2 regions of the Cellulomonas sp. P24 genome follow, and region 1 is predicted to be linked to the other one. Evidence: riboswitches for the same ligand, from Rfam matches in the RefSeq annotation. Region 1 holds a riboswitch; the other holds the start of a gene.
The links. A riboswitch is a leader RNA that binds a small molecule or an ion and turns the genes downstream of it on or off. The one in region 1 is predicted to bind S-adenosylmethionine.
Positions count from the first base shown of each region.

Region 2: linked by a shared signal. The riboswitch ahead of LJB74_RS10765 (methylenetetrahydrofolate reductase) and the one ahead of LJB74_RS11585 (aminotransferase class V-fold PLP-dependent enzyme) in region 1 are both predicted to bind S-adenosylmethionine.

Region 1 is NZ_JAJDFX010000002.1:2,480,904-2,495,974, forward strand. It holds gene LJB74_RS11530 (amidohydrolase family protein) at 1-1,366, shown strand, start outside; gene purS (phosphoribosylformylglycinamidine synthase subunit PurS) at 1,416-1,694, shown strand; gene purQ (phosphoribosylformylglycinamidine synthase subunit PurQ) at 1,694-2,398, shown strand; partial or broken gene LJB74_RS11545 (GNAT family N-acetyltransferase) at 2,572-2,751, shown strand; gene LJB74_RS11550 (GNAT family N-acetyltransferase) at 3,015-3,497, shown strand; gene LJB74_RS11555 (DUF6318 family protein) at 3,842-4,396, shown strand; gene LJB74_RS11560 (PKD domain-containing protein) at 4,459-5,280, shown strand; gene LJB74_RS11565 (hypothetical protein) at 5,417-5,812, opposite strand; gene LJB74_RS11570 (hypothetical protein) at 5,992-6,306, opposite strand; partial or broken gene LJB74_RS11575 (O-succinylhomoserine sulfhydrylase) at 6,499-7,772, opposite strand; gene LJB74_RS11580 (rhodanese-like domain-containing protein) at 7,769-8,110, opposite strand; SAM riboswitch class I at 8,223-8,324, opposite strand; SAM riboswitch class IV at 8,449-8,572, shown strand; gene LJB74_RS11585 (aminotransferase class V-fold PLP-dependent enzyme) at 8,716-10,095, shown strand; gene pstS (phosphate ABC transporter substrate-binding protein PstS) at 10,360-11,436, shown strand; gene pstC (phosphate ABC transporter permease subunit PstC) at 11,525-12,544, shown strand; gene pstA (phosphate ABC transporter permease PstA) at 12,541-13,611, shown strand; gene LJB74_RS11605 (BlaI/MecI/CopY family transcriptional regulator) at 13,632-14,618, shown strand; gene LJB74_RS11610 (pentapeptide repeat-containing protein) at 14,636-15,071, opposite strand, start outside.
Region 2 is NZ_JAJDFX010000002.1:2,298,638-2,313,708, reverse strand. It holds gene LJB74_RS20865 (helicase-related protein) at 1-1,017, shown strand, start outside; partial or broken gene LJB74_RS20860 (DUF3418 domain-containing protein) at 1,331-4,329, shown strand; gene LJB74_RS10780 (hypothetical protein) at 4,415-4,627, shown strand; gene LJB74_RS10775 (hypothetical protein) at 4,706-4,900, shown strand; gene LJB74_RS10770 (DNA-3-methyladenine glycosylase I) at 4,918-5,520, shown strand; SAM riboswitch class I at 5,770-5,863, shown strand; gene LJB74_RS10765 (methylenetetrahydrofolate reductase) at 5,943-6,926, shown strand; gene metE (5-methyltetrahydropteroyltriglutamate--homocysteine S-methyltransferase) at 6,928-9,279, shown strand; gene LJB74_RS10755 (Hsp20/alpha crystallin family protein) at 9,369-9,818, opposite strand; gene LJB74_RS10750 (RNA polymerase sigma factor) at 10,299-10,865, shown strand; gene LJB74_RS10745 (hypothetical protein) at 10,862-11,686, shown strand; gene LJB74_RS10740 ((deoxy)nucleoside triphosphate pyrophosphohydrolase) at 11,810-12,277, opposite strand; gene LJB74_RS10735 (helix-turn-helix transcriptional regulator) at 12,425-12,652, opposite strand; gene gcvH (glycine cleavage system protein GcvH) at 12,898-13,272, opposite strand; gene gcvT (glycine cleavage system aminomethyltransferase GcvT) at 13,427-14,605, opposite strand; gene gcvP (aminomethyl-transferring glycine dehydrogenase) at 14,649-15,071, opposite strand, start outside.

The sequences.
Region 1 (15,071 bases):
CCGCCCCGTCGTGCCCGGCCTGTGGGACAACCACGTGCACTTCACGCAGTGGGCGCTCGCACGGCAGCGGCTCGACGTCTCCGGGACGACGTCCGCAGCCGAGGTCGTCCGGCTCGTCGTCGAACGGCTCCGCACGCAGCCGCTCCCGGACGGGGCGACGCTCACGGGGCTCGGGTTCCGGGACGCGCTGTGGTCGGACACCCCGTCGGCGGTGCTGCTCGACGACGCGATCGCCGCGGCCGGCCTCCCGCCCGTCCCGGTGGTCCTGATGTCCGGCGACCTGCACTGCGGCTGGCTGAACACGGCGGCCCTGCGGTCCCCGGCGCTCGCTGCGCACGGTCTCGGCGACCATCCGACCGGGGTGCTCCGCGAGGCGGAGTGGTTCGCCGCGAGCGAGGACGTCAGCGTCGTGGCCCCCGACGTGCTCGAACGCCTCGTCGACGAGGCTGCGCGTGCCGCCGCGGCGCGGGGCGTCGTCGGCGTCATGGACGTCGAGATCGCCGACAACCTGTCCGTGTGGTCACGACGCGTGCAGTCCGGGATCACCTCGCTGCGGGTGTCCGCCGGCGTCTGGCCCGAGCACCTGGACCGGGCCATCGCCCGGGAGCTGGCCACCGGCGACGTCCTGCCGGGGACCGACGGGCTCGTGACGATGGGCCCGCTGAAGATCATCGCGGACGGGTCGCTGAACACCCGGACGGCGTACTGCCACGACCCGTACCCGGGGCTGACCGGTCCCGAGGCCCGCGGCGTCCTCACCTACGACCTGGACCGGCTCGTGCCGCTGATGACGCAGGCTGCACGCCACGGCATTGCGTGCGCGATCCACGCGATCGGCGACCGCGCGAACACCGTCGTGCTCGACGCGTTCGAGAAGAGCGGGGCACGCGGTTCCGTCGAGCACGCGCAGCTCGTCTCCCCCGAGGACGTCCCGCGCTTCGCCGCCCTCGGTGTCGTCGCGTCGGTGCAGCCCGAGCACGCGATGGACGACCGCGACGTCGTCGATCGGTACTGGGCGGACCGGGTGGACCGGGCCTACCCGTACCGGGACCTGCTCGAGTCGGGGGCGCAGCTGGCCCTCGGCTCCGACGCACCGGTGGCCCCGCTGGACCCGTGGATCTCGATCGCGGCGGCCGTCACCCGTGCGCGCGACGACCGCACGCCGTGGCACCTCGAGCAGGCCCTGCCGATCGGGGCGGCGCTCGCGGCGTCGGTGCGCAGCAGCGTCGCGCCTGGTCAGCTCGCCGATCTCGCGATCCTCGACGCCGACCCGACCACAACCGACGCCGCGACCCTGCGGACGATGCCCGTCGCGGCGACCCTGCTCGGCGGACGCGTCACCTGGGGCACCCTCGGAAGTCGGTAGTCTGAGCACCGCACCCCTCCACCTCCGCCCCGTGAAACAGGAGCCACCCGTGGGACGAGTCGTCGTCAACGTGATGCCGAAGCCCGAGATCCTCGACCCGCAGGGCAAGGCCGTCAACGGCGCCCTCCCGCGGCTCGGGTTCAGCCAGTTCGTGAGCGTCCGTCAGGGCAAGCGGTTCGAGCTCGAGGTCGACGGTGAGGTCACCGACGAGGTCCTCGCGGCGGCCCGTCGTGCCGGTGAGACGGTGCTCTCGAACCCGGTCATCGAGGACGTCGTGGACGTCTACGCCGAGACTGCGCACGCCGCGTCCGCCGAGGCGGGCCGCTGATGCTCGCAGGAGCCCGCATCGGGGTCGTCACCTTCCCGGGGACCCTCGACGACCGCGACGCCGCGCGCGCCGTCCGGCTCGCGGGCGGCGAGGCCGTATCGCTGTGGCACGCGGATGCCGACCTGCACGCCGTGGACGCCGTGGTGCTGCCCGGTGGGTTCTCGTACGGCGACTACCTGCGCGCCGGGGCCATCTCGCGGTTCGCGCCCGTCATGGGGTCGATCATCGACGCGGCGAACGGCGGGATGCCCGTCCTCGGCATCTGCAACGGCTTCCAGGTCCTCACCGAGGCGCACCTGCTGCCCGGGTCGATGATCAAGAACGACCACCTGCACTTCGTCTGCCGTGAGCAGGTGCTCTCCGTCGAGAACACCGATACCGCATGGACCCGGCTGTACTCCGTCGGCGAGCGGATCACGATCCCGCTGAAGAACCAGGACGGTCAGTACGTCGCCGACGAGCACACGCTCGACGAGCTCGAGGGCGAGGGGCGCGTCGTCGTCCGGTACCGCGACGGCAACCCGAACGGGTCGCGTCGCGACATCGCCGGGATCACCAACGCCGCAGGGAACGTCGTCGGCCTCATGCCCCACCCCGAGCACGCGGTCGAGCCCGGGTTCGGTCCGGACGGGCCGAACGGGCCGCGGACCGGCACCGACGGGCTGCGGTTCTTCGCCTCGGTCATCGGGGCCCTGGTCGGTTGAGCGAGAGCGCCCGTGCGGCGTCCGCTGCAGGGTCCCGGGTGACGATCGAGTCGGTTCCGTGGGCGGACGCCGACGCGGACCGGCTCCGCACCGAGCAGCAGGAGGAGCTCAAGTCCCGGTACGACGGTGTGGCGGACCTCGAGCCGCACATCCCGCCCGAGGGTGTCGTCGCGATGCTGCTCGTCCGGGTCGACGGCGTCGCAGCGGCGTGCGGGGCGCTGCGGGCGCGCGGTGAGGGCATCGGTGAGCTCAAGCGCATGTACGTGTCGCCCGAGTTCCGCGGGCGCGGGCTGTCGCGTCTCGTGCTCGTCGAGCTCGAACGGCGGGCCGTCGTCCTCGGCTGGGAACGCCTGATCCTGGAGACCGGCGTGCTGCAGCCGGAGGCGATCGGGCTCTACCTCTCCGAGGGGTACCTGTCGATCCCGAACTACCCGCCGTACGACGTCGAGGCGGACTCCCGGTGCTTCACGAAGCTCGTGGCCGCTCCCGGTGCGACGGCGCAGACCGGCACGGAGCGAACCGGCGCGGGGCGGACCGGCACCGGGCGGAGGGGGCTGCCGCGTCGACGACCGGCAGATCGGCTTCGGCCGTCCGCGTCGCTCGCGCGGAACGGCCCGTGGTCGAGATCGTGGACGTCCCGTTCGACGACCCTCGAGCGTTCGAGCTTCGGCGCGAGATGTACGACGAGCTCGCGCCGGTGTATCCCGAGTTCGACGTCTTCGACGACGGGTTCGCGGCGATGGAGGCGGACGTCGGGGGCGACGTGCACGTCACGCTGCTTGCGATGGTCGGCGGCCGTGCGATGGGCACGGCGATCCTCCGTCCGGCAGGCGGCAGGTTCGGACCGTCGGCCGGTGAGGTCAAGAAGGTGTTCGTCCGGCCGGAGGCCCGCGGACTCGGGGTGGCGCGTGCGCTGATGGCGGCCGTCGAGGACGCGGCCCGTGCGGTCGGCTTGAACGCAGTGATCCTGCAGACCGGGTCGCGCCAGCCGGAGGCGATCGCGCTCTACGTGAGTCACGGCTACCGTCCGATCGCGCCGTACGGTCCGTACGTCGGTGACACCGTCTCCCTCTGCTTCCAGAAGTCCCTCACCGCCTGACCCGTCTCTCGTCAAGTGGAGCGATGTGCGCGGACACGCCCGCGTGCCGCGCGCACATCGCTCCACTTGACGGGCGTCGTGGGTCTCGGTGCAGTGGCGTTGGGCATCGGTTGTCCACAGGGAGGCCCAAGGGCCTGTGAAGGTTCGGTCGTGGCTTGGTACGGTCGCGCCGGACATTTCGGGCACCGGGGGGTGACGTGCGACGACGTGAGCATGGCGGGGCTGGTGCGGGCGCGGGTTGTGGTGCGAGTGGTGGGCCGGCCGCGCTGGCGTCCGTGATCGCCGGGGGTGATGACCTCAGGCGCCGGAGCAGGGCGTCCAGCTGGGGCGGCATCGGAGTCGTCGTGCTGGCGGCAAGCCTGGCCGGATGCACGGGTTCCAGTACGCCGGACCCTGAGGTCAGCTCGAGCAGTGTCGCCTCGGCGTCTGTCGCACCGAGCCCGACGCCGAGCCCGACTGGACCGGTAGCGCCGGTTCGCCCGGCACAGATCGACCAGATGACGCCGACGGGTGCGGCCGCCGCGGCGACGTACTTCATCGAGCTCTACGGGTACGTGCTGCAGACCGGCGACCTGACCGCGTGGGACGCGATGAGCTACCGGACATGCCAGTTCTGCAATGCGACGCACGAGTTCGTCGCCTCGACCTTCCGCGACGGAGGCTCGTTCGTTGGGGGCACGACGACCGCGGAAGTGCTGGCCGTTCATGCGCTCGCCGAGCTCGAGGGTGGATACCCGGTCGACCTCCGCGTCACGCAGGGCCCGACCGGGAGGCTCGACGCTGCGGGAGCCCAAGTGACGAGCACCGAGGGTTCGGTGTCCACGGCGCGCTTCCACACGTCCTTCATCAACGGCGCGTGGCGGATTCTGGGCGTTGAGGGTGGGCGTGAGTCGGAGTGAAGTGGGTTACTCGCATCTTCGTCGTCAGTCTCCTGGCGAGCGCGTCGTCGCTGCCAACGAGCGTGCGCACCGACAATCAGGACGTCGACTGGAAGAGTCGTTGGAGCGGGAACGAGGTTGAGGTCTCCGGCCAGACCGAGTCGACCCACAGCATCGCGGTGGCGCCGGATGCGAACGTGCGGTACCAGCAGTCGCCGTGGGCGGTGTGCATGGACGATGCGTCGATGAACGTGCCGGTGCTGGGGCCCGGGGTGTCCTGCCCGGACACGGCGTTCGAGGCTCTGGCGCTGATCTGCCCGGAGGGTCAGCATGTGGTCGATCCGGTGTTCGTGTCGGAGCGTGATGCGAGCAGCCCGACGGGGTGGGGTCCGTGGACGTTGTCGACGCCGGGAAGGTGCGTAGCGTCGGCAGACCTGGCTGCTGAGGTGTCGCGGGAGCTGGCGCGGTTGCCTCTGGCGGCCTCACCGGTGTCGGTGCCACCGAACGGGTGGGTGATGGTGAACATGGACACGGTGGTGTTCACGAGCCCCGACGCGCAGGTGTTCGACCTGGTGGTGCTCGGGACGCCGGTGCGGGTCAGTGCGCGCCCGGCGTCGTTCTCGTGGGACTTCGCTGACGGGACGGACCCGTTGGTGACGTCCGATCCGGGACGCGCGTATCCCCACCAGACGGTGGCGCACACCTACACGCGCGGTGGGTCGTACGTGGTGGGCCTGACCACGACCTGGGTCGCAGACTTCCAGGTGAACGGTTCTGGGGGGTGGATCCCGGTGCCAGGAACGGCGACCACGACATCGCCGGGTGCGCCGTTGCAGGTGTACGAGGCCCGCGCGCACCTGGTCGACGGCCCGTGCCCGTCGACCGGGCCGTGCACCCTGACCTGAACCGCCTACCCGATCGACCGCGCGGCCGGGCGTCGCGCCGGTGCGCACCCAAGTCGGCGCTCGGTCAAGTGGAGCGATGTGCGCGGACACGCCCGCGTGTCGCGCGCACATCGCTCCACTTGACGGGGTGCGGGGGTCAGGGGGCGGCGTGCATCTCGGTGCCCTGGTGGAAGAGGATGCGCCAGCCGGTCGTCGCGCGGTGCCAGATGGTCGCGCGGCGGGTCGTGCGCTCGCCCTGACGCAGGACGTACGTGAGCAGATAGGTGTCGGGCGCGAGCTCGCGGCAGTGGAAGTGGTCCGTCTCCCACGGATCCGGTTCGGCCGCCGCGTAGCGTCGCGCCAAGGTCGCCCAGACGAACTCGCGGCTGTACGCGCGACCTGACGCGCCGATCTCCCAGAAGTCGGGTGCGGTCTGGGCCTCGAAGTCCTCGCGGGTGGTCCCGAGCTCGAGACGGTGGAAGATCGGTTCTCGCCGTACGAGCTCGGCGAGGATCGGCGCGAGCCGAGGTTCCGTGGTCAGGTCGGGGCTCATCGACAGCTCATCGGGCACAGCTACGACTCTGCCACGACGCGTCAACGCCGAGGAGAGGTGCCGCACCCACACCCACCCCCGTGTCGAGTGGAGCGATGTGCGCGGACACGCCCGCGTGTCTCGCGCACATCGCTCCACTCGACACGGGACGTGCGGCGGTCGACGCGGAAGCAGCAGCTCTACGCGGAGGCGAGGGGACGGCCGAGCGCGGTCTCGCAGGCTTCGACGAGGCCGCCGTCGAGGCCGTACTTGCCTCGGAAGATCGCATCGAGGGTCTCGAAGTGCACCATCACCTGCGGGCGGACCATGCCGCAGCCGAGCAGGGCCCCGAGCGCGGCCCGCTGCCGGCGGGTCATGTCGGAGAGTCGGCAGCCACCGGCCAGGTCGAGGCCAGTGCGCTCGAGCTCGTCCGCAGCGGTGCGCAGCGCCAGGTCGAGCTCCCCGTCGGGGTTCCAGCGGGGGAACGGCGTGGCTGCGGTCTCAGGTGTGCTCATGGGGATCGCAGCGACCGTAGCAGCCCGACCCGCGCGACCGCAGGGACCGAGGGCCTCAGGCACCGCGGCGCCCCGTCGCCATCGCCGCGGTGCCCGTGCCGAGCCACCGGTGCCCGTGCCGAGCCACCGGTGCCCGCGCCGAGCCATCAGTGCCCGTGCCGAGCCATCAGTGCCCGCGCACCGTCAGCGCCGTCAGCGCCGGCTCGCGCCCAGTGCCTGCGTGAGGTCGTCCAGGAGGTCCAGCGGGTCCTCGAGACCGATGCTGAGCCGGACGGTCGACTCCGAGATCCCCACCGCCGCGCGCCCGGCCGGTCCTAGCTTGCGGTGCGTCGTGGTGGCGGGGTGGGTGACGAGCGACTTGGCGTCGCCGAGGTTGTTCGAGATCGCGACGACGCGGAGCGCGTCGAGGAACGCGAACGTGGACCGCTTCGCCACGTCGGGGTCGGCCCCGGGAACGGCGAGGTCGAACGTCACGATCGTGCCACCGCCGCTCATCTGGCTGGTCGCGAGCGCATGCTGCGGGTGCGACGCCAGGAACGGGTACCGCACCGTGGCGATGCCGGGCTGCCCCTCGAGCCACGTCGCGACCTGCAGCGCCGCCGCCGTCTGGGCACGGACCCGCAGCGAGAGCGTCTCGAGCCCCTTGAGCAGCACCCAGGCGTTGAACGGGCTGAGGCTCGGCCCGGTGTTGCGGATCAGCGTCTGGACCGGGCCGTCGATGTACTCGCGCGACCCGAGGATCGCGCCACCGAGCACGCGCCCCTGCCCGTCGATGTGCTTGGTCGCCGAGTAGACCGTGACGTCGGCGCCCTGCGTGAGTGGTCGCTGGAGCACGGGTGTCGCGAACACGTTGTCGACGACGACCACGGCCCCGGCGGCGTGGGCGAGCTCGCTCACGCGTGCGACGTCGACGAGGTCCTGCATGGGGTTCGACGGCGTCTCGAAGAACACGACGTCGGCGGGCGTCGCGAGCGCCGCCTCCCACTGGGAGAGCTCGTGGCCGTCGACGTAGTCGGTGCGGACCCCCAGGACGCGAAGATCTCGTCGAAGATCACGAGGGTCGAGCCGAACAGGGCCCGCGCGGCCACGATCCGGCTCCCGGAGCGGACCAGCGCGGCCAACGACGTGAACACGGCGGACATCCCGGTCGCGGTCGCGTAGCAGGCCTCGGCGCCGTCCAGCAGCCGTAGCCGTTCCTCGAAGGTCGAGACGGTCGGGTTGCCGTACCGCGAGTAGATGAAGCGGTCGGCGTCACCGGCGAACGCGGCCTCGGCGTCGGCCGCGCGGGAGTAGACGTAGCCCTGGGTGAGGAACAGCGGCTCGGCGGTCTCCTGGAAACCGGTCCGCACCTGCCCGCCGTGGACGGCGAGCGTGTCGGCGCGCAGGCCGGTCGGCGGGAGCGTGCCGTCGTTCCAGTTCCCGGGGCCCGGCGTTTGCGGGGCGGTCGGGACCGATCCGGTGCTCATGACTGGGTCCAGGGCAGACCGGTGGCACGCCAGCCGTGGTCGCCGCGATGGCCCTCGAGGTCGAGGTTGCCCTCGAACCCGTCGAGGACGTTGTACGCAGGTCCGAGCCCTGCGGCGGTCGCGGCGGTCGCGGCGGCGATCGACCGTGCGCCGGACCGGCACAGGAAGACGACGGGGCGCCCAGGGGTCAGCCCGGCCGCGACGGCCTCCTCCACGAACGTCGCGTTGCGCGCGCCGGTCGGGTACGTGACCCACTCGACGAACACGGTGCTGCGGCCGAGCGTGCTGACGTCGGGCACCCCGACGTAGCGCCACTCCGCCTCGGTGCGGACGTCCACGAGGACGGCGTCGGGGTCTGCCGCCAGGAGGTCCCAGGCCTGCTGGGGGAGAGGTCGCCGGCGTAGCCGGAGGGTGTCGCCGCGGTCGGTGAGTCGGACGTGCTCATGTGCGCCTCCATCGGTCCTGGCGGTAGCACCCTCACCCGGGACGTGGGGTCCCAGGGGGTTGCTGCGGCGTCGTCGAGCCAGATCTCTCGGCCGCTCTGGATGGTGCCTCGGATGCTACGGCCCCTGTGCGTGGTCCGACAAGCACGAGCGACCCACCGTCCACCATCCAAGATGCGAGACCGGTCGTCCACCCGTTGACACGGGCCCGCCCGTCGCGCACGCTGGACCGAGGTCATGAGTGCCAGCGCATGATGATGCACAGCCCCGGCTTGCTGGCCGGCAACCCTCCTCCGCGGTGGGGTGCCCCGGGTGACGACCTGGCCGTGACCGAGGTGGTCACGGCAAGCGCGGGACCTCCCCTTCGTCGGCATGCGTCGACCCGTCGGCGTGCCGGTGGTGGTCCCTCCGGACCTCCTGGAGCTGTCGTGCCCTCTTCGTCTGTCGTCTCCCCCTCGCCCGTCGTACCTCACCCGTCTGCGGTGCCCGACGCGCCTTCAGTGCCCGGTACGGCTGCCGCGCCCGGTACGTCTGCGCTGCCCGATCGGCCTGCCGAGACCCTCGCGCTGCTGCCCGTGGTCGGCGGTGCGACCCGGGTCCCGCTCGTCGACGGGACGTCGCGCGTCTACGCCAACCTGGACTACGCGGCGAGCGCGCCGGCGCTCGAGGCCGTCGCCGACCGGGTGAACGAGGTCCTGCCGCTCTACGCGAGCGTCCACCGCGGCGCCGGGTACCTGTCCCAGGTGTCGACGGCTCTCTACGAGTCCGCGCGGACGACGATCGGGCGGTTCGTCGGCGCCCGCGAGGACGACGTCACGATCGTCACCCGCAACACGACCGACTCCCTCAACCTGCTGGCCGGCTGCGTCCCGGGCGACGTGCTGGTGCTCGATCTCGAGCACCACGCGAACCTGCTGCCCTGGCAGCGGAGGGGCGCCACGGTCCTCGAGGTCGCGGGTACCGTCGCGGCCACGCTCGACGCCCTGCGTGCCGCGCTCGCCGCGCACCCGTACGCCCTGGTGGCGGTGTCCGGAGCGTCGAACGTCACGGGCGAGTCCCTGCCGGTCGCGGAGGTCGTCGCGCTCGCGCACGCGGCCGGCACCCGGGTGGCCGTCGACGGTGCCCAGCTCGTCCCGCACCGGGGATTCTCGCTCGCACGCAGCGGGGCCGACTACGTCGCGTTCTCCGGGCACAAGACGTATGCACCGTTCGGTGCCGGTGCGCTGGTCGGCCGGCGCGACTGGCTCGACGCGGGCGAGCCGTACCTCGCCGGGGGTGGAGCGGTGCGCGACGTCCGTCCCGACCGGGTGGTGTGGACGACGGCGCCCGCGCGCCACGAGGCCGGGTCGCCGAACGTGATCGGCGCGATCGCGCTCGCGGCGGCCTGCGACACCCTCGCCGCTCTTCCCGACGGTGCGCTCGCGGCTCACGAGCGTGCGCTGCGGGACCGGCTGGTCGACGGGCTGCAGGCGATCGACGGGGTCGAGGTCGTGCGTCTCTGGGCCGACTCCGCGGACCCGGTCGGCGTCGTGACGTTCTCCGTCGCCGGGCACGACCCCGGGCTCGTCGCGGCCTACCTGTCCGCGGAGCACGGGATCGGGGTCCGGGACGGGCGCTTCTGCGCGCACCCGTTGCTCGCGCGGCTGGGCGTGCCGGCGGGGGCGATCCGCGCGAGCGTGGGGGTCGGCACCGAGGGGGAGTTCGTGGAGCGCCTGCTGGGCGCTGTTGCCGCGTACCTGGCCGACGGTCCGCGTGCGCGGTACGTGGTCGTCGACGGGTGCTGGCAGGTCGAGGCCGACTCCCGGCCGTTGATCCAGGTGGGCGGCCTGGCGGCGCTCGCGGCGACGGCCGCGGCCGCGTGCGGACCGGCCCTGGACTGAGCCCGGGCGGCGGTCCAGAACCCCTGATTGCCAGGGTTTTCACAGCAACACCAGGAAACGTCCAGCCACTGGCCCGACGGGGGTCGTCGACCCGTCGCACTCCGTTCACCTTACAGACATCTCCGGGTTTAATGGGCTCCCTAGCGTGCAGATCGTTGGGTCGTCCCGCGCCATCCGGCCGGGCCCACATCGATGACGAAGGGACGTGACCACGTGAGGCGTACTCGCCTTCTTGGGACAGCGGCCGCGATCACGCTCGGTGCCATGTCGCTCGCTGCGTGCGGCACGAACAACAACTCGACCGGGAGCGCCTCGCCGCTCTCCGCGTCGACCGCAGGCTCGTCGACCCCCGCGAGCAGCATCGCGTGCGCCCAGGGCTCGCTCACCGCCTCGGGTTCGACGGCACAGTCGAACGCGATGTCGCAGTGGACGAAGACCTACCAGACCGACTGCTCGGGCTCCACGATCAACTACCAGGGTGGCGGCTCGGGCAAGGGCGTCACCGACTTCACGTCGGGCACCACCGACTTCGCCGGCTCCGACTTCGCGCTCACCGCGGCGCAGAAGCCCGCGGCCGACGCGCGCTGCGGCACCGGCAACCAGGCGATCGACCTCCCGATGGTGCCGGGCCCGATCGCGGTGGGCTACAACCTGCCCGGCGTGACCTCGCTCAACCTCTCGGCGACGACGATCGCGAAGATCTTCTCGGGTGCGATCACGAACTGGGACGACCCGGCGATCAAGGCGGACAACCCCGGCGCGACGCTCCCGTCGCTCGGGATCCAGACCTTCCACCGGTCCGACGGCTCGGGCACCACGTTCAACTTCACGAACTACCTGCAGAACGACGCGGGCAGCGCGTGGACCTTCGGCCACGACAAGACCTGGAGCGCCCCGGGCGGCCAGGGCTCCAAGGGGACCGCGGGCATCGCGCAGGGCGTCAAGACGACCCCCGGCGGGATCGGCTACATGGAGCTGTCGTTCGCGACGCAGAACAGCATCCCCTACGCCAAGGTCGGCAACGCCCAGGGCAAGTTCGTCGAGCTCACCACGGCGAACGTCGTGAACTTCCTCTCGAAGGCGAAGATCACCGGAACCGGCGGTGACCTCGCGCTGACGTTCGACTACGCGAACCCCGACACCAGCGCCTACCCGGCCGTCCTGGTCACCTACGAGATCGTCTGCGCGACCGGCAACAAGAGCGCGACCCTCCCGGTGCTCAAGTCCTTCCTCGGCTACCTGGCGCACTCGGGCCAGGACATCTTGGAGAAGAACGGGTACGTCAAGCTGCCCGAGAACATCGCCACGAAGGTGCAGGCGGCCGTCACCGCGATGGCCTGATCGCACCACCTCGTGACACCGATGGTGCCTGACCCGCCCCCGGGTGGGTCAGGCACCGTCGGTACGTCACCGTCCTGACAGGAGGAGCATGGGAGCCCCGAGCAGCGCCGGCGGTTCGACCCTGGCCGAGCCTCGGCCCCGTGATGCGGAGAACGCGCGCGCCCCGCGCCGTCGGTCCCGCCCGGTCGAGCACCTGGCCGACCGGGTCTTCCGACGGCTGACGATCGGCTCGGCAGGCTTCCTGCTCACCCTCCTGGTCGCGATCGCGCTGTTCCTCCTCGAGCGTGCGCTTCCGGCGATCAACCAGGACAGCACCAACTTCTTCACCACGCGGACGTGGAACCCCGACGACCAGCCGCCGGTGTTCGGGATCGCCGCCCTCACCTACGGCACGCTCGTGACGTCGGCCCTCGCGGTCGCGATGGCGTTCCCCGTGGCCGTCGGCGTGGCCCTCGCCGTCACGCACTACGTACCTCGCCGCGTCGCCCAGCTGATCGGCTACCTGGTCGACCTGCTCGCCGCGATCCCCAGCGTGGTCTTCGGCCTGTGGGGTCTGATCTTCCTGGTGCCGGCGATGATCCCGCTGAGCGCGTGGCTCGCCCGCTACTTCGGCTGGATCCCGATCTTCGCGTCGAAGGGCATCTTCGGGAAGTCGATCTTCACCGCCTCGGTGGTCCTCGCGATCATGATCCTGCCGATCATCGCCGCGATCTCGCGCGAGGTCCTCGGCCAGGCGCCGCTCGCGCACCAGGAGGCGGCGTACGCGCTCGGCGCCACGAAGTGGGAGATGATCCGCACCGCGGTGCTGCCGTACGGCCGGTCCGGGCTCATCAGCGCGACCGTGCTCGGCTTCGGCCGGGCGATGGGCGAGACCATCGCGGTCGCCCTCGTGCTCTCCGCCAACTACGAGATCAACATCCACCTGCTCGCACCGGGCGGCAACACCATCGCGGCGAACATCGCCAACACGTACGGCGAGGCCGCAGCGGTCGGACGCGGCGCGCTCATCGCCTCCGGGCTGGTGCTGTTCGTCATCACGCTGATCGTCAACTTCGTGGCACGCGCGATCGTCGCTCGCAGCAAGGACTTCCGGGAGACCGGCTCATGACCACCGCACCGACCGCCCCCGCCCCCGCGCCCGCCGACGTCCTCGTCTCCGTCTCCGGGGGGAACGCTCTGCCGTGCTGGACGGCCGCCGCCGTCGCCGGTGCCACCCTCGTCGTGAGCGGTGTGCTGTTCGCGCTGACCCCGCTGCAGGGTGTCGCGGACTTCGTGGTGTTCAGCACGCTCCTGTTCGTCGTCGCGTTCATCACGACGTCCGTGGTCGTCGAGGGCGGGCGGCGTGCCCGGGACCGCCTCGCGCTGACCCTGACGAGCGCAGCGCTCGTCATGGCGGTCGTGCCGCTCGTCGCGGTCCTCGGCTTCACCCTCAGCCGCGGGCTCGCACGGTTCGACGGGACGTTCTTCACGCACTCGATGTTCAGCGTCGCGGACAGCGACCCCGGCGGCGGCATCTACCACGCGATCGTCGGCACCATCGAGCAGGTCGGGATCGCGACGGTGATCTCGGTGCCGTTGGGCCTGATGGTGTCGATCTACCTCGTCGAGTACGCGCGCGGTCGGTTCGGCCGCGTCGTCAGCACGTTCGTCGACGTCATGACGGGCCTGCCGTCGATCGTCGCCGGCCTGTTCGTCCTCGCGCTGTGGGTGCTGATCCTCCACCAGGGGTACAGCGGCTTCGCCGGGTCGCTGGCGCTCGTGATCCTCATGATCCCGGTGGTCGTGCGCACCACCGAGGAGATGCTGCGCCTGGTCCCGGACTCGTTGCGCGAGGCCAGCTACGCGCTGGGGATCCCCCGCTGGCAGACCATCCGGTCGATCGTCCTCCCCACCGCGATGCCCGGCATCACGACGGGCATCATGCTGGCCGTCGCGCGCGTCTCGGGCGAGACCGCACCGCTGCTGCTGACCGTGTTCGGCAGCACCGCGATCAACGTCAACCCGTTCAGCGGTCCGCAGGAGGCGCTCCCGCTCTTCGTCTTCAGCGAGGCCGGTCTGCCGAACGACACGGCTCTGGCGCGTGCATGGGCGGGTGCCCTCACGCTCATCCTGCTCGTCGTCCTGCTGAACGTGGTCGCCCGGCTCCTGGTCCGACGCTCCGTCCTGCAGCGCTGATGCCACGCGGGACGCGGCCGATGAGGGCCGGCTTCGGACCGCTGCTGCAGGTCCTCGACGACGCCGCCGTGCAGCACGTCGTGGTCGGGCCGGTCGCGAGGTATGCGCAGGCCGAGCCGGGTGCCCCGACGGTCCGCCCGCCCGAGTCGCTCGACATCGCGCCGTCCTTCGACGAGGTCAACCTGGCGCGGCTCGCCCGGGTGCTGGACGCCTTCGGCGCGACGTTGCGGATCACCGGGACGGCAGGCGGCATGCGGGTCCCGCTCAGCCCGGCGCTGTTCGTCGACCTGCCCGTGCTGCCCCTGTCCACCCGGCTCGGCGACGTGACGGTGCTGCGCCACCCTCTCGACCGACCTGAGGCGTACGCCGAGCTCGTCGACTCGGCGATCGCCGCATGGATCGACGGCGTCAGGGTCCTCGTGGTCGGCCCGGTGGTCGGGCCCGACGAGCTGTCCGAGCGGCGTCCTGCACCTGGCGGCGGCGCCGACGGGGACGACGCGGGGTCGGCGGGCGGCGATCCTGCGGGGGCTGCGGGCGTCGTCGGGACGACAGGTCTCGCGGGGACGACAGATCTCGCAGGGACCACGGGTCTCGCCGGGACCGCGGGTCTGGCGGGTCTGGCGGGTGCGGCTGGTCTCGCGGGGATCGCCGGCCGCACGGGCGACGTGCCTCGGGTGCCGGCGACGCCGGAGTCGGAGGAGGAGCTCGCCCAGGCGATCCTCGAGGCGGTCGACCGACTGACGCACCCGGTGTCGGTCCGCGAGCTCGTCCTGGCCATGAGCGGGTCGCGCCGGCTGCCGTACAAGCAGGTCAAGAACGCCGCGGAGATGCTGACCGCGCGCGGGGAGCTGCTGCGGGAGAAGGACGGCTCCGCCTACCGCTACCGGTCGCCGATCGATCCCGGTGACCGCATCGCCCGCCAGATCGCGGCGCTGCTGCGCACCGCACCGGACTGCGACGCCACGCTCCAGCGGGCACGCGGCTACATCGCCTCGTCGGCGAGCTGAGGCGCCGACGGAGCCGCTCAGGCGACGGTGATCCGCAGGTGGGCTGCCAGCGCCCCGGCGAGGTCGAGGAGCTGCTCCGGACTGATGGTGGCGCCGGCGAGCCCCGCGAGCCCGTCGAGCCGCGACAGGTCGGCTCTCCGGAGATCGACGTCGGTCAGCTCGGCGCGCGTCAGGTCGAGCCGGCCGATGCGGCAGTCGTCGATGACGAGGCGTGTCACGCGCGCACCGATGAGGTCGAGATCGCCGATCACGCATCCGTCGAGCCGGACGTCCGTGAGGTGCGCCTCGCGGAGGTTGAGGTAGTCGATCTTGCCGCCGTGCACCGTCACCCGGGTGAGCGCGCCACCGTAGGCCTGGACCGCCCCGAGTCGGCAGTCGACGATCTCGACGTCGCGCCACGTCGCGTCGACGAGGTCGAGCGTGCCGGCGTGGACCTCGCGCAACGTCGTGTCG
Region 2 (15,071 bases), 180 kb from region 1:
GACGGCATCCTGCTCGCGCAGATCCAGCGCGACCCGATGCTGCTCGCCTACGACACCCTGATCATCGACGAGGCCCACGAGCGGTCGCTCAACATCGACTTCATCCTCGGGTACCTGACGCAGCTGCTCCCTCGACGTCCGGACCTGAAGGTCGTCATCACCTCGGCGACGATCGACTCCGAGCGGTTCGCCGCGCACTTCGCGTCCCCACCGAGCCCCGGGCACCCCGACGGCACGCCCGCCCCCGTCATCGAGGTCACCGGCCGGACGTTCCCGGTCGACATCCGCTACCGCCCGCTGGTCCCCGACCCCCCACCACCCGACCCCACCTCCGCCACCCCCACCACCCCCGCCGAGTGGAGCGATCTGCGACCGACACGCGGGCGTGTCGTCGCAGATCGCTCCACTCGAGCGAAGGGTGGGGAGAGGCGCGGCGAGGAGCGGGACGTGCTCACCGCCATCTGCGAGGCCGTCGACGAGCTGTGCGCCGAAGGACCGGGGGACATCCTCGTCTTCCTGGCCGGCGAGCGGGACATCCGCGACACGGAAGAGGCGCTCGTCGGACACCTCGGACCCCGCGTCGCAGGCGCAGGACGGGCGGCGCCGGCGAATGCCGTCGAGATCCTGCCGCTGTACGCGCGACTGTCCTCGGCCGACCAGCACCGGGTGTTCGAGCCGCACGCGACCCGTCGTGTCGTCCTGGCCACCAACGTCGCCGAGACCTCCCTCACCGTCCCGGGGATCCGCTACGTGATCGACCCGGGGACCGCGCGCATCTCGCGCTACTCGAAGGCCACCAAGGTCCAGCGCCTCCCGATCGAACCCGTGTCCCAGGCCTCCGCCAACCAACGGTCCGGTCGGTGCGGGCGGGTGGCCGACGGCATCGCGATCCGCCTGTACTCCGAGTCGGACTTCGCCTCACGACCGGAGTACACCGAGCCGGAGATCCTGCGGACGTCGCTCGCGTCGGTGATCCTGCAGATGGTCGCGGTGGGGGGTGGCGTCGTCGCCGGGTGACGTCGCCCGGTTCCCGTTCGTCGACCCACCCGACACCCGCGCGATCCGCGACGGGGTGCAGCTGCTCACCGAGCTCGGCGCGCTCGGGACCTCTCCGGCCGACGAGCCCAGCACGACGGTCGTGCCCGCGGCCTCCGAACCCGCGACGGCCGACGCCTCCGCAGCAGCGGCCACGACGACAACCGGACCCACGACGGCGACCGAGCCCGCGACGGCGACCGGAGCAGCACCCGCCGACAGCTCGACGAGACCCGAGGGCCACCGCGGAGAGACCGGCGGCCCGGACGAACGCGACGACGCCCGCCACGGCAGCCGCAGCAGGCTCACCGACGTCGGCCGTGCCCTCGCCCAGCTCCCGATGGATCCACGGTTGGGCCGGATGATCGTCGAGGGCGGGCGGAGGGACGTCGCCCGCGAGGTCATGATCATCGCGGCTGCGCTGTCGATCCAGGACCCGCGCGAACGCCCGGCCGAGCAGCGCGCGCAGGCGGACCAGGCCCATGCCCGCTTCAACGACCCGACGTCGGACTTCCTGAGCTACCTGAATCTCTGGGAGTACGTGAAGGAGCAGCAGCGCGAGCTCTCCGGCAGCGCGTTCCGTCGGATGTGCCGGGCGGAGTTCCTCAACTACCTGCGGTTGCGCGAGTGGCAGGACGTCGTCACGCAGCTGCGCGAGATGGCCAAGCCGCTCGGGATCACGGTGCGCCCCCGGGGGCCCGCGCGACCGTGTCGAGCGGGCCGGCGTCGGGCACGGTCCGTCGCTCGGCGCCGGGGGCCGCCGCGTTCACCGCCGAGCAGGCGGCCGCCTCCGCGACGACGCGCGGCACGCCCGCCGGCACCGGCACGTCGCCCGCGGCGCCCGGTGGCAAGCGGCCGCGGGGCACCGATGCCGAGCCGGACCGCCGCCTGTCGTGGGACTCCGACCGCATCCACCAGTCCCTGCTCGCCGGTCTCCTCTCGCAGATCGGCATGCAGGAGGTCACCGAGGTGCGCGTCGGTGCGCGGGGCGGTTCGGCGCCGGACGCCAAGGGGGCGGCCAGGCGGCAGACGCGCAACGAGTACCTGGGCGCGCGGGGTGCCAGGTTCGCGATCTTCCCCGGGTCCGGTCTCGCCCGGAAGCCCCCGGCGTGGGTGATGGCGGGGGAGCTCGTGGAGACGTCACGGCTGTGGGGGCGCGACGTCGCGCGGATCCAGCCGGAGTGGGCCGAGGAGCTCGCGTCGCACCTGGTCAAGCGCACGTACTCGGAGCCGGCGTGGTCCACCAAGCAGGGGGCCGCGATGGCCTACGAGAAGGTGCTGCTGTACGGCGTGCCGATCGTCACGCAGCGGCGGGTCCTGTACGCGAAGGTCGGCCCGGCCCACGCGCGGGAGCTGTTCATCCGGCACGCGCTGGTCGAGGGCGAGTGGACGACGCACCACGCGTTCTTCCACGACAACCTCGAGCTGCTCGCCGAGGCGGAGCGGCTCGAGGCCAAGGCCCGACGACGCGGCCTCGTGGTCGACGACGAGGTGCTGTTCGACTTCTACGACGAGCGGATCCCGGCCGACGTCGTCTCGGCCCGGCACTTCGACACGTGGTGGAAGACCGCACGCCGCAGCGACCCGTCGCTGCTGTCGTTCACCCTCGACCTGCTCCTGCCGGAGGAGGTCGAGGAGGTCGACGAGTCGCAGTTCCCGTCGCTGTGGCCGCAGGGTGATCTCGAGCTGCCGCTCAGCTACCAGTTCCAGCCTGGGACCGACGCCGACGGTGTGACGGTCCACGTCCCGCTGGTCGTCCTGAACCGGGTCCGGCCCGAGGGCTTCGACCGGATGGTGCCCGGTCTGCAGGCCGAGCTCGTCACGGCGCTGATCCGGTCGCTCCCGAAGTCCGTCCGCGTGCAGCTCGTGCCGGCGCCCGACGTCGCCCGCGAGATCGTCGCGTGGATGTCCGCGAACCTGCCGTCGTGGGTGGACACCGTCCGTGCCGGGGACATGGCGACGTCCCTGCACGACGACGTCGCGGCGGCCGTGCGCGCTCTGCGCGGGGTCGAGATCCCCGCCGACGCGTGGGACGACGAGCGGCTGCCGGCGCACCTGCGCATGACGTTCCGCGTCGAGCAGGAGCGCGCCGGGACGTCGGTCGTCGTCGAGGAGGGCAAGAGCCTCCTCGCGCTGCAGCGGCAGCTCGCTGCGCGCAACGAGGACGCGGTGCGGGTCGCGGTCCGCTCGGCCGTGCGGTCGGCGGTCCGCTCCTCCACCGAGGCCGCGCCGCCGTCGCCCACCACCCCCTCCCCAACCGGTCGAGTGGAGCGAACTGTCACGACACGCCCGCGTGTCGGTGACAGTTCGCTCCACTCGACGGGCGCGGTCGCGGAGGCAGAGGCGGAGGCGGGCGCGGGAACGGGGATCATCGAGAGGACGGGACTGCGGACGTGGCCGCCGGACCTCGCGGAGCTGCCGACGCTGGTCACCACGACCGGCGCGTCGGGACACCGGATCCACGGGTACCCCGCGCTCGTCGAGGAGCCGGCGCGCGACGGCTCCGCCACCGTCGCTCTCCGGGTCCTCGGTGACGAGGTGCGGGCGTCCGCCGAGCACCACCGCGGCGTGCGCCGGCTCCTCCTGCTCGACGTCGGGCTGTCGACGCCACGCGTCACGACCCGCTGGTCCGGGACGCAGGCGCTCACGCTCGCCGCGAGCCCGTACCGCACCACCGACGACCTCGTGGCCGACGTCCAGCTCGCCGCGATCGACGTCCTGCTCGGCGCCGGCTCGGCGCCCGGACCGGGAGGGTCGCCCATCGACCCGCGCGACCTGGCGACGTGGACCGCCGCACGCACGGCCGTCCGCGCGGGGCTCGAGGACGCGGTGCACCGCGTGGTCGGCGACGTCGTCACGGTGCTCGGCGTCGCACGTGAGCTGGACGGTGAGGTCCGCGCCGCGACGAGCCTGGCCCTCCTCAACACCCTCACCGACATCCGTGACCAGTCGGCGGCGCTCGTCCACGCGGGGTTCGTGAGCGAGGTCGGCGCCGCACGGCTCCCCCACCTTGCCCGCTACCTCCGCGCCGCGCGGCTGCGACTGGCGAAGGCGACCGAGAACCCGAACCGGGACGCGGAGCTCGCCTGGCGCGTGCACGAGCTCCAGGACGCCTACGACGACGCGAGGGCTGCCGCGGCAGCGGCCGCACCGGATGCCGCACGGACGGCCGGGCTGGCGGAGATCCGGTGGATGCTCGAGGAGCTGCGCGTCAGCTTCTTCGCCCAGCAGCTCGGGACACCCGTCCCGGTGTCGGAGAAGCGGATCCGGACAGCGTTGACCGCCCTGTCCTGACGCCTGCCGCACGACGCCTCAGCCGAGTGGATGAATTTCCCTCGTCCACCGCTCGCGTCCCGGTCGCCGAGACCTACAGTGGCGTATGACCTCCATCCCCGAGCCCGACGACGTGGCCATGGCGGCGCGTGCGCTCGAGGGACCCCTGGAGCCCCCCAACGAGGAGGTCCTCGAGGCCGTGCGCGAGGGGCTCGACCGTGTCCCGGTGCCGCCGCCGACCCCGTTCTTCGGCATCCCCAGGCAGTGGACCCGTCCGCGCAGGCTCCGCACACCGTTGCGGCGGCGCGGCACGACGTGATCGGTCGGGCCGGCTGATCGCGTGATCGACGTGCGTCGGACGGCCGATTCGTCCGTCATGCGTCGTAATATCCGGGTCATGGATCTGCTGGACAGCCGCACGGGAGCGGTGCGTGTCACTCCCGGCGCACCGGCCGGTCCCCCGAGCGCCGAGGTCCTCATGGCTGTCCACGCCGCTCTGCTCGATCTCGCCGCACCGGCGGACGACGGCGATCTCACGCTGTCCGACGAGGCGGTGGCGGCCGGCCGCATCACGGCCCGGCGCGTCTCGTGACAGCCGGCACCTCGGACATGCCGGGCGCGCCCAGCGCACCGGATGCACCCGGCGCCGCCGGCACGCTCCCGACCGGTCGGTGCTTCGGCGACGGCGACCCGCTCTACGCGGCGTACCACGACCACGAGTGGGGTCGCGCTGTGCACGGCGAGCACGAGCTGTTCGAGCGGATGAGCCTGGAGGCGTTCCAGTCGGGGCTCGCGTGGATCACGATCCTGCGCAAGCGTCCGGCCTTCCGCGAGGCCTTCGCGGGCTTCGACCCGCGCGTCGTCGCGACGTTCGGGGACGACGACGTCGCCCGGCTGCTGTCGGACGCCCGGATCGTGCGGAATCGCGCCAAGGTCGCGGCGACGATCGCCAACGCCCGCGCGCTGGTCGCACTCTGGGACTCCGGGCGCACGCTCGACGAGCTGTTCTGGTCCTTCGCCCCGGCGGGCCCCCGCGCGCGCCCGGTCACGTGGGCGAACGTCCCCGCGAAGACGACCGAGTCGGCGGCCCTCGCCCGGGCCCTCAAGGTCGCCGGGTTCCAGTTCGTCGGCCCCACGACCGCGTACGCGGCGATGCAGGCGTGCGGGTTGGTCGACGACCACCTCGTCGGCTGCCCCGCTGCCACGCCGTAGCCCTCCCGGCCCAACCCCGTCCGACCCCGTCCCGACACCTGTCAAGTGGAGCGAACTGCCACCGACACGCGGGCGTGTCGTGGCAGTTCGCTCCACTTGACCCGGGCCCGACCTGCGCCCGACGCATGTCCGGCGACGGTCCGGGTCGAACGGTCGCCGGGGAGTCTGCGGCGTGACCGCAGGTCGAGACGGCACGTCCACCATATGGGCACGCGTTGTCACATGCTGATACGGCTGCCTATGATTCCGGCACCATCCAGAGCGACCGAGAGACCTGGCTCGGTGACGTCGCAGCAACCCCCTTCCCCGCGGGCGTGGGTGCTTCCGCCAGGACCGATGGAGTGCACCATGTCCAGCGCTACCCGCGACGACCGCGACCCTCAGGTCACCGGCCGCCGTCCGGCACGGCCCGTGGCAGCTCCGTGACCGCCGTCGACCGGCCCACCGTCTCCTTCGAGCTGTTCCCGCCCCGCAACCCGGACGCGGCGCCGAAGCTCTGGGCCACCATCGAGGCCCTCGCGACCGCACGCCCCGACTTCGTCTCCGTCACCTACGGCGCGTCCGGCGCCACCCGGTACACCACGCGCGCGCTCGTCCGCCGCCTGCTCCGCGAGACGTCGCTCAACCCGATCGCCCACCTGACCTGCGTCGGGGTCTCGCGCGCGGAGATCACCCAGGTCGTCGAGGAGTTCCTCGACGAGGGGGTGCGGTCCTTCCTCGCCCTGCGCGGCGACCCGCCCGTCGGTCAGCCCGACTGGCACCCGCACCCGGACGGCCTGCACACCGCGAGCGACCTGGTGTCCCTGCTCCGCAAGATCGAGTCGCGCCGCGCCGCCGGGTCGCCGTCCCAGAAGGTGCGAGGCGCCGTCCGCCCACTGTCCGTTGCCGTCGCGGCCTTCCCGCGGGGCAACGCCGGCGCCGGGAGCACGCGCGACCAGGACATCCAGGCCCTGCTCGACAAGCAGGCCTCGGGGGCGGACTTCGCGATCACGCAGGTGTTCTTCGACGCCGAGTGCTACCTGGACATGGTCGCGGCCGCTCGCGAGGCCGGCGTGACGATCCCGATCATCCCGGGGATCATCCCCACCACCGACCCGGCCCGCCTGCTGCGGGTTCAGGAGCTGACCGGCGTCGAGGTCCCCCGTGACCTCCTCGCCACGCTCGCCGCCGAGGACGACCCCGTCGCCCGGCACCGCGTCGGCATCCGTGCCAGCGTGGAGCTCGTCACCCGCGTGCTGGACGGTGGCGCCCCGGGCGTCCACATCTACACGTTCAACACGCACCAAGCCGCACTTGACCTGCTCGAGGGTGCACACCTCGGCGGAGGGGCCCCGACGGCTCCCGACGTGGCCGATGCGCCGCGGGTCCAGGCACCACCGTCCACGTCCATTCCTTCAAGGGGCTGACATGACCGACACCACCACCGCCGTTCCCGACCTGGGTTCCGGCACCGTCCTCGGGTACCCGCGCGTCGGGCCCCGGCGCGAGCTCAAGAAGTCCATCGAGGCCTTCTGGGCCGGCAGGGCGACGGCCGCCGACGTCGAGGCGACCGCGACCGAGCTGCGTCGCCGGACGCGCACGCGCCTGGCCGAGCTCGGGCTGCGGACCGACGTCCCGGCGATCCCGTCGGCCTTCTCGTTCTACGACCACATGCTCGACGCCGCGACGGTCGTCGGCGCGATCCCGGCGCGCTTCGCCGGCCTGGCCGACGCCGACGGCCGCCTCGACCTCGCCGGGTACTCGACGGTGGCGCGCGGCGCGGGCGACGACCTCCCCGCCGAGATGACCAAGTGGTTCGACACGAACTACCACTACCTCGTGCCGGAGATCGGCCCGGGCACCGTGTTCCGCTTCGCCGACGACCGCCCGGTGCGGGAGTTCGCGGAGGCGCTGGCCGAGGGCGTGCTGACCCGACCGGTGCTCGTCGGCCCGGTGACCTTCCTCGCCCTCGCGAAGGCCGCCGAGGGATCCCCGGAGGGCTTCGTCCCGCTCGACCGCCTCGCGGACCTGCTGCCCGTGTACGCCCAGCTCCTCGAGGCGTTCGCTGCGGCCGGTGCCACGTGGGTGCAGCTCGACGAGCCCGCGCTGGTCTCGGACGCGATCGACGTGCCCGCCGACCGCGTCTACGCCGCACTCACCGAGGCGTACGCCGCGCTGGCGACGGACCTCGCGCGTCCGGCCCGACCGGCGATCCTCGTCGGCGCGCCGTACGGCGGTCTCGGCGACGCGCTCCCGGTGCTCGCGGCGACCGACGTCGAGGGCCTCACGCTCGACCTGGTGCGCGGCACGCTTCCCACCGGTCCCGTCGCCGGTCTGGCCGGCAAGACCGTGGTCGGCGGCGTGATCGACGGCCACAACGTCTGGCGCGCCGACCTCGGGGCCGCTCTCGACACCCTGGAGGCGCTGCAGGCGCTGGCCGGCCCGGAGTCCCGCATCCTCGCCGGGACGTCGACGTCGCTGCTGCACGTCCCGCACGACGTCGAGGACGAGCCGAACCTCGACCCGACCCTGCGCGGCTGGCTCGCCTTCGCCGACCAGAAGGTTGCTGAGGTCGCGGTGCTCGCGAAGGGGCTCGCGGAGGGTCGTGCGGTGGTGGCCGCCGAGCTCGCCGCGTCGGCTGCTTCGCTCGCGAACCGGACGACCGCGCCGGGCGTCGTGCGTCCGGAGGTGCGGGCACGCCTTGCGGGCCTGACCGACGCGGACTTCCACCGCGGCGACTACGCGGCCCGTGCGGCGGCACAGCAGGAGCGGCTGCACCTGCCGCCGCTGCCGACGACGACGATCGGCTCGTTCCCCCAGACCCCGGAGATCCGCAAGGCACGCGCCGCGCACGCCAAGGGCGAGATCACGACCGAGCAGTACGAGGCCGAGATGCGCGCCGAGATCAAGCGCGTGGTCGAGCTCCAGGAGGAGATCGGCCTCGACGTCCTCGTGCACGGCGAGCCCGAGCGCAACGACATGGTGCAGTACTTCGCGGAGAACCTCGACGGGTTCGCCGTCACGCAGAACGGCTGGGTGCAGTCCTACGGGTCGCGCTGCGTGCGCCCGCCGATCCTGTGGGGCGACGTGTCGCGCCCGGCGCCGATCACCGTCGACTGGACCACCTACACGGCGTCGCTCACGGACAAGCCGGTCAAGGGCATGCTCACGGGTCCGGTGACGATCCTGGCGTGGTCGTTCGTGCGGAACGACCAGCCGCTCGGGGACACCGCCAACCAGGTGGCGCTCGCGCTGCGGGACGAGATCGGCGACCTCGAGGCCGCGGGCATCCCGGTGATCCAGGTCGACGAGCCGGCGCTGCGTGAGCTGCTGCCGTTGCGCGCGGCGGACCAGCCGGCGTACCTCGACTGGTCGGTGGCGTCGTTCCGGCTCGCGACGGCCGGCGTGCGGGAGGACCTGCAGATCCACACGCACCTGTGCTACTCGGAGTTCGGCGAGATCATCGGCGCGATCGACGGTCTGGACGCGGACGTCACCTCGATCGAGGCGGCCCGCTCGAAGATGGAGATCCTCGGGGACATCGCCGGGGCGGGCTACCCGCGCGGGATCGGCCCGGGGGTCTATGACATCCACTCGCCGCGCGTGCCGTCCGAGGGCGAGGTCGAGGAGCTCCTGCGCTCGGCCGTCGGGTCGATCGACGTGCGCCAGGTGTGGGTGAACCCGGACTGCGGCCTCAAGACCCGCCGGTACGAGGAGGTCACGCCCTCGCTCGAGCACATCATCGAGGCCACCCGAGCCGTCCGCGCGACGCTCGCGTAGCCAGCCCCACCCCTCTCGCCGAGTGGAGCGAAACGCCACAGACACGCGGGCGTGTCGTGGCGTTTCGCTCCACTCGGCGGTCGGTGGGATCAGGTGGTCGGAGCGTCCTCGTGGGTGGTCGCGTTGATGGCCGCCGGGGTCGAGGCGTGCTGGATCTCGACCTTGCGGGGCTTGGCGTCCTCGGCCACCGGGATCGTCAGCGTGAGCACGCCGTCGGCGTACGTCGCCGAGATGGCGTCGAGAGCGAGACCACGTCCGAGCGTGACCTGACGGGCGTACGTGCCGCTCGGCCTCTCGTGGGCCAGCCACTGGACGTCGTCCTCGGTGCGCGGCGTGCGCTGCGCGCGGACGGTCATCGTGCGGTCCTCGACGTTGACGTCGATCGTGCCGGGGTCGGCCCCGGGCAGGTCGACGTGCATCACGAAGTGGTCACCGGCCCGGTACAGGTCCATCGGCATCACTGCCGCTGCGCTGACGCTGCCGAACATCTGGCCGACCAACCGGTCCATGTCGAAGAACGGGTCGTACCGCGTAGCCACGAACCTCACCTCCTCGTTCAGGGGCCCCGGCCCTCGGGACCCCGGCCCATCCGGTCAGGGGCCCCGACCGGGTGGCTACACCCCCATGATTAGCACTCGATGGCCCTGAGTGCCAGAGGGGTTCCGTGTTCGACGGGGCATCGTTCGCGACGGGCGAACGCGCGACCACGGGTGCGCGCGTTCCGCCACGGGCCCGCGCCCGGACAAGCGCGCCGGGGCAGACGGACCTCGGGAGAACCGATGGACCACGCCGCGACACCTTGCTGGATGCCGTCGCCCGCAGCCCCCGCAGGTGATGGGCCCGCCCGTCGAAGCCGGACCGCACCAGACTGTCCGAGCCCGTCCCGACATCGGCGCGTCACAGCAGCTCACCATGACGCGACCGCCTGGACGGTCTCGACATCGGCACCCGAGGTGCGGCCCTCGCTGTACTCTGGCGGACCGCGACACACGTGCTCGGGTGGTGGACAGGTACGAGGTATGAGCCACGAGTCGCGCGCTCCTGACCGAGAGCGCACCTTCAGATCGCTGTACGAGGCGGTCTACCCGGACCTGCTGCGATTCGTTCAGCGGCGGGGACATGCAGACCATGCCGAGGATGTCGTCGCGGACGTGTTCCTGGTCGTGTGGCGTCGCCTCGACGAGGTGCCGCGCTCCCACGATGACGCGCGGGCGTGGATCTTCGGCATCACCCGGAATGTCCTGCTCAACAACCACCGCGGCGAGCGTCGTCGCCGCGCGCTGGGCGTGCGCCTCGCTGACGCCACGACCTTCCCCACCACCGACGCGGACACCGACAGGGTCGTGAGCGCGGTGGACCTCGCCAACGCGTGGCGTCGTCTCTCCGAGATGCATCAAGAGGCTCTTGCCCTCTCTGCCTTCGAAGAGCTCAGCGCACCACAGGCCGCCGCTGTGCTCGGCATCTCGCCGGTGGCGTTCCGGCTGCGGTTGAGCCGTGCCCGGCGAGCACTCCGACTCCATCTCGATCACCTGCCACAGGCGACCGGAACGCCGGCTGCCGTCGCGGAGAGGATGACCACCCCATGAACCGCAACGACGACGTCGTCGCCACGCTGCGATCGCTGGACCCGGCGGACCGCCACGTCGATCCCACCACTGCTCGCGCCCGCGCCGACCTGCAGGCCATCCTGGCCACCGACCCGACGCCGCACGGGCGCCAACAGCCCTCGTCACCGTCCACCGCCACAGACCGACCGCGGCGTCCCGTCAGAACGGTCCGCCGGGTCGTCCTGGCCGCCGGCATGGTGGCCGCGGTCACTGCCGGCTTGGTCGTGCTGCCGTCCCTCACCGGCGGCGACCACGCCTTCGCCACCTGGACGGCGGCCCCTGCAGGCATGTCGGCGCAGGAACAGGCAGAGGCGGTCACCGACTGCCGGGGCCAGACGCACGCGGGCGACTACGCCACCGCACTTCGCAGCGCCGACCCGGTCGTCGCTGAGCGCCGAGGCGTGTGGACCACGGTGGTGCTCGCCGGCGCCGACGGGTTCTCGGCGATGTGCATCACCGACAGCACCGCGGGCCTGTTCACGAGCGGCATGATCGGCTCGATCGGAACACCTGCCGACTACGCCGCTCCCAAGCCCCGTGAGCTGGTCGCCACGGACCTCGGCACGGGCACCATGGGCGCGGGCGACATCTCCCTGATCGCCGGCGCCGCCGGTTCCGATGTCGTGGGCGTCGTCTATCACAGCCGGACGCACGGGGACGTGACCGCGACCGTGAACGGAGGGCACTTCGCGCTCTGGTTCCCCGGCGATGAGCTCATGAACGCGTCGAGCGACGGAGTCGAGCTCGCCGTGACCTACCGCGACGGCACCACGACCACCAGCCGGCTCACGCTCCGATGAAGCGGTGCGCGCTGTCCCTCCGCGCCTCCGCTGTGGCGTCCGCCCCCCGGTCCACATCGCGCGAGGGCGACCACCGACGGGACCGCGACGACTGAGCCCTGATCCGCCGGATGGGGACGCCGCTCAGCGCAACCCGGCGGTCCGGGCGACGAGGGAGTCGACGATCGGGACGTCCGCGTCGAGCCAGGGGACCGTGTGCCACTCCCCGCGGGGCAGCCACGTGAGACGGTCGTGCTCGATCAGGGGTTCAGGGGTGCCGTGGATCACCTCGGCGAACCACACGCGCATCACGTAGGTCTCGTTGAGGATCCATCCGATGTCGTCGCGGCCCGCCCCGGCAGGCGCGTGCACCTCAGCACCGAGGCGGACGGCGACGCCGAGCTCCTCGCGCAGCTCCCGGTGCAGCGCCTCCTCGGGGGTCTCGCCCGGATCGACCTTGCCGCCGGGGAACTCCCACCGTCCGGCGAGGCTCACGGGTGCCGACCGCCGGGCTGCCAGGAGGGACGTCGGTGCCGCGAGGTCGTCGACCAGCGCGGCCGCGACGACGAGCGCACGGCGGGGTCGGCGCGGCATCGGCACGTCGGAGGTCATGCGGCGATTCTCTCAGAGCCGCACGGAGGGTCGGGGCGCAGATGGTGCAGGACCGGACCGCCTGAGCGACGGGTCGACTCCACCGACGGCATCAGGCCCGACGTCAGACGGTCCGGAGGTATCCGGGGTCCGGCCGACGACGACGGGTCAGCGGAGCCCGAACGCGTGGGCGCAGGCGACCGCGTCGGCCCGGGTCGAGACGCCGAGCTTGCGGTAGACGCTGCGCACCTGCGACTTGACCGTGTTGCGGGTCACGAAGAGCCTGGAGGCGATCTCCTCGAGCGTGACGTCCTCGGTCAGGTTCGACAGCACGACGCGCTCACGGCGGGTCAGCTGCTCCGACAGGCCGGGGCGGGAGAGTTCGAGAGTGCTCACGGGGTACCTCCGAAAGGGGAAATCCGGGATCGGTCCCCCTGATGGGGAGTGCTGGCCGTTCCCATGTCTTGCTCTGTCACTGGATGAGACAGGGCACCCGGCGGTACATGACGCGAATTTCACCCGCGACTTCTCATGCGCCTCTCATCCGGCCCGTCAGACTACCCCGCTCGAACACGTCTGTGCAGGTCAGAGGCGTGCGATGGGCTGCGGGCCATCGCACGAGGTTCACTCGGACGGCCGAGTCAGGCCTCTCCGACCTGCGCCTGGTACTCGGCAGCCGTCAGCAGCGGGCCGGACTCCGTGACGTCGACCTTGACAAGCCACCCGTCGCCGTACGGGTCGGAGTTCACGAGTGCGGGGTCGTCGACGGCGGTCTGGTTGACCTCGACGACGGTGCCCGAGACCGGCGAGAACAGCTCGGAGACGGACTTCGTCGACTCGATCTCGCCGATCACCGCACCGGCCGTGACCTCGTCGCCGACGGCCGGGAGCTCGAGGTAGACGATGTCGCCGAGCGCGTCCTGCGCGGTGTCGGTGATGCCGACGGTCACGGGGGAGTCGCCGCCGACCCACTCGTGCTCGGCGGTGTACTTCAGGTTCTCCGGGAACTGCGCCATGGGGTTCTCCTCGGGCGGGTCGGTCGAGCGACGAGTGGGTCGAGCAGCAGGTTGCGACGTGCGGGTCGAGCGTGCGGTATCAGGAGCGGCGTGTCGAGAGCAGTGTGTCGAGAGCAGCGGGTCGGAAGGAGCGGGCCGAGCGGTCCGGGCCCGGTCAGTTCTTGTCGGCCCGACGGTAGAACGGAAGGGCGACCACGCGCACCGGCTCCTGGCGCCCGCGCACGTCCACCGCGAGCTCCGTCCCGACGGCGCTGACCTCGGGCGTCACGTAGGCCATCGCGACCGGGTAGCCGAGCGTGGGCGACGGCGCCCCGGACGTCACGTGCCCGACGTGCGGCGCGTCGTGCGCCGTGCCGCCGAGCACCGGGTAGCCGTGCCGCGCGGCCCGACGGCCGAGCCCCTGCAGCCCGACGAGCACGCGTGCGGGCTCGGACTGGTGCCGGGCCTCGAGGGCGGCGCGGCCGACGAACGCGACCGGTGCACCGTCGGGCCCGGTCTTGTCGAGCCGGACGACCCTGCCCAGTCCGGCGTCGTACGGGGTCGTCGTGCGGTCGAGCTCGTTCCCGTACAGCGGCATGCCGGCCTCGAGGCGCAGGCTGTCGCGTGCGGAGAGACCCGCGGGGACGAGGCCCGACGGGGCGCCGGCGGCGAGGAGGTCACGCCACAGCGCCGGGGCGAGCTCGGCGGGGACGAACAGCTCGAAGCCGTCCTCCCCGGTGTACCCGGTCCGCGCGACGAGGGCGGGGACCTCGGAGACCGTCGCGTTGGTCGAGGCGTAGTACTTGAGGTCCTTCACGGCGCCGACGTCGCGCGGCTCGGCCACCGAGACGACGATCGCCTCGGCGGCGGGCCCCTGGACCGCGATGAGCGCGGTCGTGAGCGACGCGTCGGTCAGCGTCACGTCGAAGCCGACGAACCGCTCCCGGAGCGCGGGGACGACGACGCCGACGTTCGACGCGTTCGCGACGATCATGTAGCGCTCGTCAGCGAGCCGGTAGACCACGAGGTCGTCGATGACGCCGCCGCTCTCCTCGCAGATCATCGTGTAGCGGGCCCGACCGACGGCGAGGGCCGTGAGGTTCCCGACGAGGGCGTAGTCGAGCGCGGCGGCGGCCTGCGGCCCTTCGATCTCGATCTCGCCCATGTGGGAGAGGTCGAACAGCCCCGCGGCGGTGCGCACCGCCTGGTGCTCGGCGAGGTCGCCGGTGTACCGCAGCGGCATCTGCCAGCCCGCGAACGGGGTCAGGGCGGCGCCGAGGGCGACGTGCTCGTCGTGCAGCGGGGATCGGCGGGGCGTCTCGGCCGCTTCGGTCACTCCGGTCGTGTCGGTCATGGTCGCATCCGTCCTGAGGAGGGCTGGGTCGTGAGCGGGGTGATCATGCGTCGAGGTAGGAGTCGATCGGGGGGCACGAGCACACGAGGTGCCGGTCACCCGCGGCGCCGTCGATGCGGCGGACCGGCGGCCAGTACTTCCCGGCGCGCAGGCTCGGCAGCGGGAACGCGGCGACCTCGCGGCGGTAGGCGTGCGACCAGTCGTCCGTGGTCAGCGAGAGGGCGGTGTGCGGTGCCCCGCGCAGCGGGGACTCGGCCGCCGTCCAGGTGCCGGCCGCGACCTCGTCGATCTCGGCCTTGATCGCGATCATCGCGTCGATGAACCGGTCGAGCTCGGCGACGTCCTCGCTCTCGGTCGGCTCGACCATGAGCGTGCCGGGCACCGGGAACGCGAGGGTCGGGGCGTGGAAGCCGTAGTCCATGAGGCGCTTGGCGACGTCCTCGGCGGTGACCCCGGTCTCTTTGGT